Regions from separate parts of the Lysinibacillus phoenicis genome, predicted to be linked through region 3. Evidence: riboswitches for the same ligand, from Rfam matches in the RefSeq annotation. Region 3 holds a riboswitch; each other region holds the start of a gene.
What was found. A riboswitch is a leader RNA that binds a small molecule or an ion and turns the genes downstream of it on or off. The one in region 3 is predicted to bind lysine.
Positions count from the first base shown of each region.

Region 1 (4,199 bases), 3.6 Mb from region 3:
CTACTTGCCCTTAAGCGGTAGCCCTTCTATGTGCGTAAGCACGTTAATCAAAGGAGGAAATGAAAGTGGCTGAAATTAAAGTCCCTGAATTAGCAGAATCGATTACAGAAGGTAGTATCGCACAGTGGGTTAAAAAAGTGGGCGATCGCGTTGAAAAAGGTGAATTCATCGTTGAACTTGAAACAGATAAAGTAAACGCTGAAATCATTTCTGAAGAAGCAGGTGTATTAACACAAATTTTAGCTGAAGAAGGCGATACTGTACTAGTTGGTCAAGTTATCGCAGTAGTAGAAGCAGGCGAAGGCGCAGCACCTGCACCAGCAGCGGCTCCAGCTGAAGCAGCTCCAGCTCCAGCAGCACCACAAGCAGCTCCTGCACCAGCGGCAGCAGCTCCAGTAGTAGAAGAAACTTCTGGTGAGCGTGTTATCGCATCTCCAGCAGCACGTCGTCTTGCACGTGAAAAAGGTATTGACCTTGCAGCAGTATCTCCAGTAGATCCACAAGGTCGCGTACGTGTACAAGATGTAGCAGCACACGGAACTGCACCAGCGGCAGCAGTAGCACCTACACCAGTAGCAACTACAGGTGGCCCAGTTGTATTCACACCAGCAGCTAATTCTGATCGTGTAACAATTGAAAAAATGAGCCGTCGTCGTCAAACAATTGCAAAACGTTTATTAGAAGTTAAACAATCAACAGCTATGTTAACAACATTCAACGAAATTGACATGACAAACATCATGGCACTTCGTAAACGTAAACAAGAAGAGTTTGTGAAAGCAAACGACATCAAACTTGGTTTCATGTCATTCTTCACAAAAGCTGTTGTTGCAGCACTGAAAAAATACCCATACGTAAACGCTCAAATCGTTGGCGATGAAATTCATTTAAATAACTTCTTCGATATCGGTATCGCTGTATCAACTGAAGAAGGTTTAGTAGTACCAGTTGTACGTGATGCAAACAGCAAAAACTTCGCTGAAATCGAAAAAGATATTGCTAACTTAGCGACAAAAGCTCGTGATAAAAAATTAGGCTTAAATGATATGGCTGGTGGATCATTCACAATCACAAACGGTGGTGTATTCGGTTCATTAATGTCAACACCAATTATGAACGGTACTCAAGCTGGTATTTTAGGTATGCATTCTATTGTTAACCGTCCAGTTGCTGTAAATGGGGAAGTTCAAATCCGTCCAATGATGTATGTAGCACTTTCTTACGATCACCGTATCATCGATGGAAAAGATTCAGTAGGATTCTTAAAAACAGTTAAAGAATTAATTGAAAACCCAGAAGATTTATTATTAAATTCATAATACCATTAAACCCTGCGAACAATGTTCAGCAGGGTTTTTTTGTGCATAATGAAATCTTTCGACCGATTCTATTTTTGAAAGAGTACTAATGTTATATCGTATAGAGGAGCAAAAAAGAAATAAACACAACTTTTCTCACATAGAAAACATACTCTATAATAAAAATATGTTGTAATTTTCAGAAATATTGACGAAAGCTCAATGATTTAAAATGGATAGAGAACGCATAATAACCTAATATTGTCATTAGTCAGAAAAATGTTAAAATCGTCTTGACGAACATATTAGTTTTATAGTAGTATCTAAATATCAATTAAATAAACAAACCTCACGAATGTTACCAGTGAGGTAGAGGCGCGGTATTTATTAGTTCATTGTTGAGTACAAGCAAGCGAAGACGCAATGAAGAAGGAAATATCGCCGAAGTATAAAAGGAGCTCGTACTTTTATGCTGGGTCTGCAGTGAATAAGTGCAGGACTGTCCTAGTAAATTGATTTCCAGGTTTACTAGGTTGTGCTATCTCGGAAATATGGAAATAATAGTGAGGATTTGGGCAACTGTCATAAAAGGTAAGACCTAAGTTCAATAAACTTAGGTCTTTTTTAGTACAGTTGTCTTATTTTTTTACAGAAAAGGGGAGTTTTTCATGAAAAGAAAATGGTTGTTAGTAATGATCTCTATCATGACAGCAATTGTGCTAGCTGCATGTGGCACTAGCGACAAAAAAGACGGCGGTTCAGGTGATGCTGGCGCGGACAAGGAAGAAGGCGGCGGTGAATTCCGCATTGGAATGGAGGCTGGCTACCCACCATTCAACTGGACACAGCAGGACGATGCTAATGGCGCGGTAAAAATTGCTGATAATGCAGAGTATGCAGGCGGCTATGATGTACAAATGGCGAAAAAAATCGCTGAAGGCTTAGGCAAAGAGCTAGTTATCGTAAAAATGGAATGGGACGGCTTAGTACCAGCGCTACAATCAAACAAAATTGATGCAATCATTGCGGGTATGTCACCAACAGAAGAACGTAAGAAAACAATCGACTTTACTGAAAACTACTACACGTCGGATTTCGTAATGGTGATTAAAAAGGGTAGCAAATATGAAGGGGCAAAATCAATTCAAGATTTCTCTGGTGCAAAAATTACATCCCAATTAAATACATCGAACTACACAGTTATTGATCAAATTAAAGGTGTAGACAAACAAACTGCTATGGAAAGCTTCCCGGCAATGCGTGTTGCTTTAGAGGCTGGCAAAATTGATGGTTATGTAGCAGAACGTCCAGAAGGAATTTCCGCTGCAGCAGCGAACGATAAGTTCACATATGTTGCATTTGAAGAAGGCTTTGATACAGATCTTTCTAACACTTCAATTGCTGTAGGTTTACGCAAAGAAGATGCAAATCGTGAAAAAATTAACGAAATATTAAAAGGTATTACAGAAGACGATCGTCAAGCCATTATGGAGGAAGCGATTAAGAATCAACCAGCAGCACAATAATGACAAGGCACGGACTAGTTGCTGGTCCGTGCATGATCATTTCATCATTATCAAAATGAGAACCTCTCTACATAATGATAATGTCCTAGCGTGACAAATCATAGAATGGTAGAAAGAGCTAGGACACGAAAAAGATAAGCAAGCAACATGACATTGTAAGGAGGAACATCATGAGTCTTGAATGGATAATTTCAATTATTGAAAACAACTGGCAAATGTTTTTACGAGGTGCGTATTATACGTTACTGATTTCGATTATTAGTACAATTATTGGTGCATTCATCGGATTTTTCATCGGAATTATGCATACGATTCCAGTTCGTAAAAAAGGAATAAAATTTTATAGCCTGAAGCTTATTAATTTTATCCTAACATGCTATGTTGAATTTTTCCGTGGTACACCAATGATTGTACAGGCTATGGTTGTCTACTACGGATTAGATATCGCGTTTGGAATTGACATGCATTTTATCACAGCAGGTATTTTAGTCGTTTCTCTTAATACAGGGGCATACATGGCAGAGATTGTGCGTGGTGGGATTGTATCGATTGATAATGGTCAATACGAGGCAGCATCAGCGATTGGGATGAATCACTTCCAAATCATGCTTCACGTAGTCCTGCCGCAAGTAGCACGTAACGTTTTACCAGCAACAGGTAACCAACTAATTATGAATATTAAAGATACAGCCGTATTAAATGTCATCGGCGTAACAGAGTTATTCTTCCAAACAAAATCAATTTCAGGTAACAACTTCCGTTATTTTGAATCGTTCTTTGTCGCATGTGTTCTTTATTTCATTATGACATTTACCGCATCTCGCATCCTTCTATATGTTGAAAAACGTTTGGATGGACCGGATGCCTATCAAAAAGAACAAAAAGAAGCAGTATAGGGGGACGCACAAATGGCAGTCATTAAAATCGAACATTTAAGTAAATCATTTGGACGTAACCAAGTGTTAAAAGATGTGAATTTCCAAGTGGAAAAAGGCGAGGTTGTTTGTTTAATTGGTTCCTCTGGTTCTGGTAAGTCTACACTACTTCGTTGCATAAATTTATTAGAAACACCAAGTGGCGGGCAAATAATTTATCAGGGAGAAGACATCCTAGATGAAAAGCACAATATCCAAGAATATCGTACCCATCTAGGAATGGTATTCCAGCAGTTCAATTTATTTAATAATCATAATGTGTTAAGTAATTGCACAGTCGGCCAAATCAAAGTACTTAAGCGCTCGAAGAAAGAAGCGGAAGAAACAGCGCTGAAATATTTGAAGATCGTAGGTATGGATCAATATGTAAACGCTAAGCCACGTCAGCTTTCAGGCGGACAAAAGCAACGTGTAGCAATTGCTCGAGCACTGTCTATGAA
Region 1 covers NZ_JBDFMP010000002.1:562,415-566,613, reverse strand. The annotation lists gene odhB (2-oxoglutarate dehydrogenase complex dihydrolipoyllysine-residue succinyltransferase) at 66-1,319, shown strand; lysine riboswitch at 1,661-1,847, shown strand; gene ABC382_RS04040 (transporter substrate-binding domain-containing protein) at 1,967-2,824, shown strand; gene ABC382_RS04035 (amino acid ABC transporter permease) at 2,995-3,720, shown strand; gene ABC382_RS04030 (amino acid ABC transporter ATP-binding protein) at 3,733-4,199, shown strand, end outside.
Region 1: linked by a shared signal. The riboswitch ahead of ABC382_RS04040 (transporter substrate-binding domain-containing protein) and the one ahead of ABC382_RS22045 (aspartate kinase) in region 3 are both predicted to bind lysine.

Region 2 (4,199 bases), 1.6 Mb from region 3:
AATCATAATATCTAAGATAACTAAATCAAATGAATGGTTTAAACAATACTGTAATGCCTCTTCTCCATTCTTTGCAGTTGTAACACCGAAGCCTTCCAATAGTAAAAAGTTTTCTACCATTTCACGAATAGCCTCATCATCTTCAACTAGTAAAATATGTTTTTGCATTTTCATGCACCTCTTCCTAACTAAAAAGCCATTAGTATGACTTTCCACATCTATAGTATATTACCATATATATGATATAGATTAAGAAATAAATTTAACGCCCAAATATAAAAAAGCCGTCCTATCAACCGTCATACAACGGTATACAGAACAGCTTTTCTATTTAATCCTCCACTTTTAAATCACACTCATTAAGTGGAAGCATTTTTGTTTTATGTTTAATTTTATAGCCTAACCATAATAGTAAGAAAAATGGAATTCCAATATAAGAAACTAGAATACCGTACCAATCGATTTTGTCTCCTGTAAAGGCTGTGTAATTTTGTCCAATGACCACAATCATACAAACTGTAAAGGCGAATAGTGGTCCGAATGGATACAATTTTGCTTTATAAGGTAATAGCTTTGGATCTAAGCCCTGTGCGTCGAATGCACGACGGAAACGATAATGACTAAATGCAATGCCAAGCCATGCAATAAAGCCAGACATTCCAGAGGCATTTAATAGCCAGATATACACCACACCGTCACCGAAAAATGACGCTAAAAATGCTAAACAGCCTACAGCTAATGTTGCTAGTAGCGCGTAAATTGGAATACCACGGCGACTAAGCTTTGTAAAGATTTTAGGCGCATGACCATCCACCGCTAATTGCCATAACATACGAGATGATGCATAGAGCCCTGAGTTACCTGCTGATAGCATAGCCGTTAAAATAATAGCGTTCATTAACGACGCAGCAAAGGCGATACCTAAGCGATCAAACACTAATGTAAATGGTGATACTGCAATATCTTCTGATAATAAGCGCTCATCTGTGAAAGGAATCAGCATTCCTATTGCACCAATTGCTAAAATATAGAATAAAAGAATACGCCAGAATACGGATTTTACAGCTTTCGGAATATTTTTACCTGGATCATCAGTTTCACCAGCTGTTATACCTAGAAGCTCTGTTCCTTGGAATGAAAACCCTGCAGCCAGGAAAATACCAAAGGTAGCAAGGAAGCCCCCATGGAATGGCCCATCACTAATAAAGAAATTTGTGAAGCCTACAGGTGCCTGACCACCTAAAATACCAAAAATCATTAATAAACTAATAATAATAAAAACAATGACCGTTGCTACTTTAATCATAGCAAACCAATATTCACTTTCACCATAGCTCTTTACAGAAAGTAAATTAAACGTTAGCACAACAGCAATAAATAATACTGTCCAAAGTGCTGATGAGCTATCTGGGAACCAATATTTCATTATTAAAGACACTGCTGCAATTTCTGCTGCAATCGTAATTGCCCAGTTATACCAATAGTTCCAACCTAAAGCGAAGCCTAGTGCTGGATCTACGAATTTTGTTGCATACGTACTAAATGAACCTGATGATGGCATATAAGCAGCCATCTCTCCTAAGCTCGTCATTAGGAAGTACACCATAACACCAATTAAGGCATAGGCAAGCAATGCGCCTCCTGGCCCTGCTTGTGCAATGGCACCACCACTAGCTAAAAATAGCCCCGTACCAATTGTACCGCCTAAAGAAATCATTGTAATATGACGGCTTTTTAATTCTTTTTTCAGCTTTGGTTCGTTATGACCGAGCTGATTTACTTTTATTTCACTCACGATATAGCTTCCTTCCTATTTATGAGGCAAAAAAATGCCATCACATGAACAATGTGATGGCTAAGTTAATCCTCAGTTTTTCCTAAATGATAGCTCAACACGTTGTACAAACGTGACAGTTCTGTTCCTTTCGGAGACAGCCCCAGCATGAGGTTTTCAAGTCCCCTCACACTTCGGCAATATTTCCTTTCAGCTAATCTCATCAATGCTTGTCATTTCAATTAGCATACTTATAAATATCGCGACCTCTACCTCAATACAAACATGAGGCATATAATTATTAAATTTATGATGATTATTATACTAACATAAGACCATAGACATTTCAACAACACGGAAAATGTTCTGTATTTTATGAATCTTCTACTATTTTTAATAGTGTGATAAAGTGTTATAGTAGTTCAATTAGAATGGTTAATAACAGGGGGGAGTTATTTTGACTACAAATGATCATTCCGCTAGTTATCCAAGTAAAAAAATTAGCTGGAAAGGAACAACATTACTTTTAGTCTTTGGGGTTATTTTTATTGCCTCTACATTACGAATGCCATTAACTGTTGTTGGTCCAATCATATCCTTTATCCGTGATGATCTTGGTATCTCTAATGTATTAGCAGGCTTTCTAACAACTATTCCATTGCTTGCTTTTGCCATCATATCGCCTTTTGCACCTATCGTAGCACGTAAACTAGGGCTTGAGCTTACTTTATTTTTATCCACTATTCTATTGGCCTTAGGGATAGTTCTACGCTCACTTGGAACAACAGGATTACTTATATTTGGTACTATGCTAATTGGCGTAGCAATATCTTTTGGAAATGTACTCATTCCAGGATTACTAAAATTGAAATTTCCATACCATGTAGGCTTACTGATGGCCTTCTTCACCATGTCCATGAATTTAACTGCTGGCCTTGGCGCAGGTATTAGCTATCCAATAGCTAATTCATCATTAGGCTGGCAAGGGGCTTTGGCCATTGCTCTTGTACTTGTTGTCGTTACGATTTTAATTTGGATACCTCAATTAAAATCAAATAAACCTGAACCAACTACCTCATCTAAAAAGTCAGGTCCACCACTATGGAAATCACCTGTTACGTGGGCCGTCACAGGCGCAATGGGTTTACAGTCTTTATTATTCTACACGACTGCAGCTTGGATTCCAGAAATCTATATTGCCCAAGGATTAGCTCCTGATAAGGCTGGCTGGATGTTTTCTATTATGCAATTCTCTCAAGTTCCAATGGCATTAGCTGTGCCTATTATTGCTAGTAAAATGACTTCACAGCGACCTCTTGTACTGATGTTTACGTCGTTCTATTTAGTAGGCTTTGTTGGTGTTGTAATGGAATGGACAAGCCTTGGAGTACTTTGGATGGTCCTTCTAGGATTAGCAGGTGGTTCTTCATTCGCATTAGCCATGATGTTTTTCACCCTTCGCACCCGTACTGCCTTTGAAGCAGCAGATTTATCAGGCTTTGCACAATCTTTAGGGTATTTATTTGCCGCAATTGGTCCTATTCTTTTTGGCTACTTGCATGATTTATTCGGTGGCTGGGATATTGCTGGCTGGCTTTTTGTAGTTGTGGCAATGGTACTTTTCTTCTGCTCAATGAGAGCTTCTAAAGATGAATATGTCCATTAAATTGGAGCAGATGGGAAATGGCATATGTTTCTCATCTGCTTTTTTATCAACCTATTTATTCAGCTGCTCTAATAACCTTAGCAGTTCCGCAAGACGGTCTGCTGCTTCGTTATTGTGCACTGTAATAGCCGTTAAACTAGGGATAGCCTCTTGTAAGAGTAGATAGCTGAAATAATAATAGCTTAAAAATGCTGTCTGCTCATAGCCCGTCGGCGTTTCTCTTTCCCACTCTTGATCGTCATCCTCTTCATTTTCTGTCCATAAGTAGTTTCTATCTAGCAGCTTCTGCATGGGTTGAACAGTTTGTGTTGGCTCTAAATAATCCACAGTAATCGCCTGAGCAACGGCTAAATAAAGTTCAATTTCTTGTAAGGAGACATCCTCCCTATCTTGGCTACCCAGCTTTTTTAAAAGGATTAACAAAACCCATGGTGTCACCTGCCAAAGTGTACCTTGATGTTCAATTAACTCAGCTAGTTGTCGGTAATTTTCCTCTTCAATCAGCTGCGGAATGGCTGCACCTCTTCCATAAGGTGTGGTCAATTGTTGCCACGGGATATCTGGAATTTGCTGCTCCAACATAGTGGATCACCCTCTTCTTAAAATACAATTAATTGATAAATTTACTGATAGGAAATTGAAGAGTCTTCTATTGTTAATAGCATGGTTTTTGATAAAAATAATTTGGTGTATGATAGACATTTACATAGGGCTTATGGAAAATATGCGTTGTTGCAGGTGAAAGCGGTGGAATTAACC
Region 2 covers NZ_JBDFMP010000002.1:2,542,786-2,546,984, forward strand. The annotation lists gene ABC382_RS14085 (response regulator transcription factor) at 1-168, opposite strand, end outside; gene ABC382_RS14090 (amino acid permease) at 332-1,795, opposite strand; lysine riboswitch at 1,878-2,054, opposite strand; gene ABC382_RS14095 (CynX/NimT family MFS transporter) at 2,232-3,440, shown strand; gene ABC382_RS14100 (TraB/GumN family protein) at 3,492-4,022, opposite strand; gene ABC382_RS14105 (nitric oxide synthase oxygenase) at 4,096-4,199, opposite strand, start outside.
Region 2: linked by a shared signal. The riboswitch ahead of ABC382_RS14090 (amino acid permease) and the one ahead of ABC382_RS22045 (aspartate kinase) in region 3 are both predicted to bind lysine.

Region 3 (4,199 bases):
AGGGGACAATTATTTATGTCGGTAAAGCGAAAGTACTGAAAAATCGTGTGCGTTCTTACTTTACAGGTACACATGAGGGGAAAACACAAAGACTTGTAAGTGAAATAGAAGATTTTGAGTATATCGTGACATCATCCAATATTGAAGCACTTATTTTAGAGCTGAATCTCATTAAATTACATGATCCAAAATACAATGTCATGCTAACGGATGATAAGACATATCCATATTTAAAAATTACCAACGAAAAACATCCGCGTCTTATTACAACACGAAAGGTTAAAAAGGATAAGGCTAAATATTTTGGCCCCTATCCTAATGCATATGCGGCAAGTGAAACGAAAAAGCTATTAGATCGATTATATCCGCTACGCAAATGTGTACAATTACCTTCAAAAGTTTGTTTGTACTATCATATGGGTCAATGCTTGGCTCCCTGTGTAAAGGAAATTGATGGTCAAACTTATCAAGAAATGATTGAGGATATGACAAAGTTTTTAAATGGTGGTGTTGAGGCAGTTAAAAAGGAGCTGGAAACTAAAATGCTTGCAGCTGCTGAAAATTTGGAATTTGAACGTGCGAAGGAGTTTCGAGACCAAATTGCACACATTGATACAGTTATGCAAAAACAAAAAATTGTATCAAGTGATACAACAAACCGTGATGTATTTGGCTATGCTGTTGAAAAAGGATGGATGTGTGTACAAGTATTTTTTGTCCGACAAGGTAAATTAATAGAACGTGATGTCTCCATTTTCCCGATCTATCAAGATGCTGAAGAAGAATTTTTAACATTTGTTGGGCGTTTCTATGAGAAACCAGAGCATATAAAGCCAAAAGAAGTTTTTATTCCACAAGCCATTGATGCAGCCATTTTAACGGAATTATTAGAGATCAAAGTACTCACACCAAAACGAGGACAGAAAAAGGAATTGGTAGATTTAGCAACCAAAAATGCTGAAATAGCTGTGGCAGCTAAATTCCAGCTGATTGAACGACAAGAAGAACGTACAATTGGTGCTTGTGAGGTTCTTGGTGAGGCAATGGGTATAACGACGCCATTACGAATCGAAGCTTTTGATAATAGTCATATGCATGGCACGGATGCCGTCTCTGCTATGGTTGTTTTCATTGATGGAAAGCCTGCAAGAAAGGAATATCGTAAGTACAAAACGCGTTCAGCAGCCAAGCATGATGATTATGGCGCTATGCAGGAGGTCATCCGTCGTCGTTATACGAGGGTTTTAAAAGAGGGTTTACCATTACCAGATTTAGTCCTCATTGATGGAGGAAAAGGGCAAATGGAAGTAGCTCGTGAAGTATTAGAAGATGAACTAGGGCTTGTTATACCAATTGCGGGTTTAGCAAAGGATGACAAGCATAATACATCGCAGCTATTGTTTGGTGATCCGCCAGAAGTGATCGCCTTAAAGCGTACAAGTGATGGTTTTTATTTGTTACAACGAATTCAAGATGAAGTCCATCGCTTTGCTATTACGTTCTTGCGTCAACAGCATGAGAAGCATGCTATTCAATCTGTCCTTGATCAAATCGAAGGGATAGGACCTAAACGTAAGCAACAGTTGCTTAAACATTTTGGGTCAGTCAAAAAAATTCGAGAGGCGAGCGAACTAGCTTTACAGGAGGCTGGGATGCCTGCTAAGTTAGCAAGCCAAATTTACTCCTATTTTCAGCAAGAATCGTTGTCAAAGGAATAGACATGTGCTAAGGTTGTAAATAACATTGTTGTTCAATGTTAAACAGCCCTTTGGACGGCTAGTTAGTGGACGCCAGGGCTAATAAATTTAATACTTCACTTTTAAGGTGATGATAGAGGTGCAAGATTCAAGAATAGCACAATGGAGGATGAACAAGTCCAGAGACATTGTGTGAAAGGGGAGCTTGCCGAAGTACAGCATTGTTGTTTCCTTTGTTGTACTGGTTTTGCATTTAAGAAATGTAAGACTGTCGATTCTAAACGTTTCGGAGAGCTATCACACATGCGCAAGTTACGATTATTGTACATGTTATAAGCAGCTTTCACGTTATGTGGAAGTTGCTTTTTTAGTTTTCTAGAGACTGTTTTTACACTTCGAAGTTAAGTGAAATACGCAGACTGGAAAGGGGAACAAAAAAATGGCTAGAATTGTGATGAAGTTTGGAGGAGCTACATTAGAATCAACGGGCCACATCCAAGAAATGGCTCGAAAAGCTATTGCTGAGAAGGATAAAGGGTTTGATGTAGTAGTGGTAGTAGCGGCAATGGGACAAACTGCAAAAGACGTAAAGATGATGGTGAAGCGTTTCACTGACGATGTGTCAAAGCGAGAATTAGCTGCAGTGATGTCCACATGTACTCAATTATCTAGCTCTTTATTTGCTATTGCATTACAAGAAGCAGGCTATAAGGCAGTGTCATTAACTGGATGGCAGGCAGGTATTCATACGGATCGTATGTATCGACATGCACGTATAGACAATATAGATGTCCATCGTATTGAAGAACATTTTGAACAAGGCCAAATTGTAGTCATTGCTGGAGAACAGGGTGTTGACGACGATTATAATATAACAACTCTTGGAAAGGGTGGAGCGGAAACAACAGCTGTAGCTCTTGCCATAGGTTTAGAGGCAGAGAGAGTTGATATATATAGCAATGTGGATGGTGTTTATACAGCCGATCCACGCTATGTTACAAATGCCCAAAAGCTACAGGAAATTTCTTACGATGAAATGTTGGAACTATCCAATTTAGGTTCACATGTTATACATCCACGGGCAGTAGAGTTAGCGAAGAAGTTTCAATTACCAGTTATCATCCGCTCTAGTTCAGTAGAGTCGGTAGGTACTTTATTGAAGGAGGAAGTGGAAATGGAGAAAAATTTAGTAGTTCGCGGTGTAGCTTTTGAAGCAGATATTATTCGGTTAACAGTTGGGTATGATGCCTATAGCGAAGGTTCATTAGCCGATATGTTTACCATCCTAGCAGAAAATCGGATCAATGTAGATATTATTGTTCAAGCGATTATTGATGGATTAAAGCCGACTGTATCTTTTTCCATTTTAAAAGAGGAATTTGCGGAAGCATTGCGGGTTCTAGAAGATAGCAAAGTATCACTTGGCTTTAGCTTTGCTGACTTCGAAATAGGGTTAGCAAAAGTTTCCATTGTTGGTTCAGGTATGGCGTCTAATCCTGGTGTTGCTGCCCGTATGTTTGATCGATTACGCCATGAAAACATTCCCGTAAAAATGGTTAGTACATCTGAAATAAAAGTATCAGTTGTCGTACCACAGGATGATATGATCCGTGCAGCAAATGCATTACATGATGAATTTAATTTAGAGCAAGCACTTTATATATAATAATAGAAGAAACAGCATTTTATGTAATTGTTCGAAATGATAGGAAGAAAAAAGGATTGTCATCCCATATAAGGGAGGCAATCCTTTTCATTACTCTGTAGGGATGGTATTCATAATACGTTCCTTAACATCCCATTTGACTGTAAACATGACATGGTGTTGCTTTTCTCGTTTTTCTTCATAGCATTCTGTAAGATAGCCTTTAGCTAATTGAATTTGTTCAGCTATAAATCCCGCCTCAAGTCTAAAGCTACGTTGTTTGATTTGTAATATTTCTGGGTCATTAGTCAATTCGAAAATGCGACCATCCTTTGATTCTTTTAATAACGCTAATGTACCCCAACAGGCATCTGCGAAAAATGCGATAAGTTCGTCTTGACTTTTACATGGAAACTTACGTGCAAGCTCTTTACCTGCCCAATAAAGGACATCATCTTCATGTTTACCAAGTATAGAAGATAGAATATGATCGCGAATGATCTCATAACCAAATGATGAGATTGTAGGAGATGGAGTGTTTAACATTGTTATCCTTCTTTCTTAGAATATTCTTAAAATTTGGCGGTAATAAAGTAATGATAGATTTTTCGAGAAAAAACGACGCATCATGTACTATATTAGTTCTTTAATAAGCTCTATGAAAAACTCCGAGTTGCCTTGACGCTCGTAGCTCTTGAGAGTACAATAAACATGTCATAATATTGTACCATGATGAAATACACAGTCAATGAAGTATCATTTACAAAATGATGACTTCTTTTGTTGTGCTATTTTAAGTACTAAGGGGGGTAACAGTCTTGTCGAAAGATCGAGAGTTTTTATGGCGTCGCTTACAT
Region 3 covers NZ_JBDFMP010000002.1:4,112,979-4,117,177, forward strand. The annotation lists gene uvrC (excinuclease ABC subunit UvrC) at 1-1,718, shown strand, start outside; lysine riboswitch at 1,824-2,002, shown strand; gene ABC382_RS22045 (aspartate kinase) at 2,137-3,363, shown strand; gene ABC382_RS22050 (YslB family protein) at 3,454-3,888, opposite strand; gene ABC382_RS22055 (succinate dehydrogenase cytochrome b558 subunit) at 4,161-4,199, shown strand, end outside.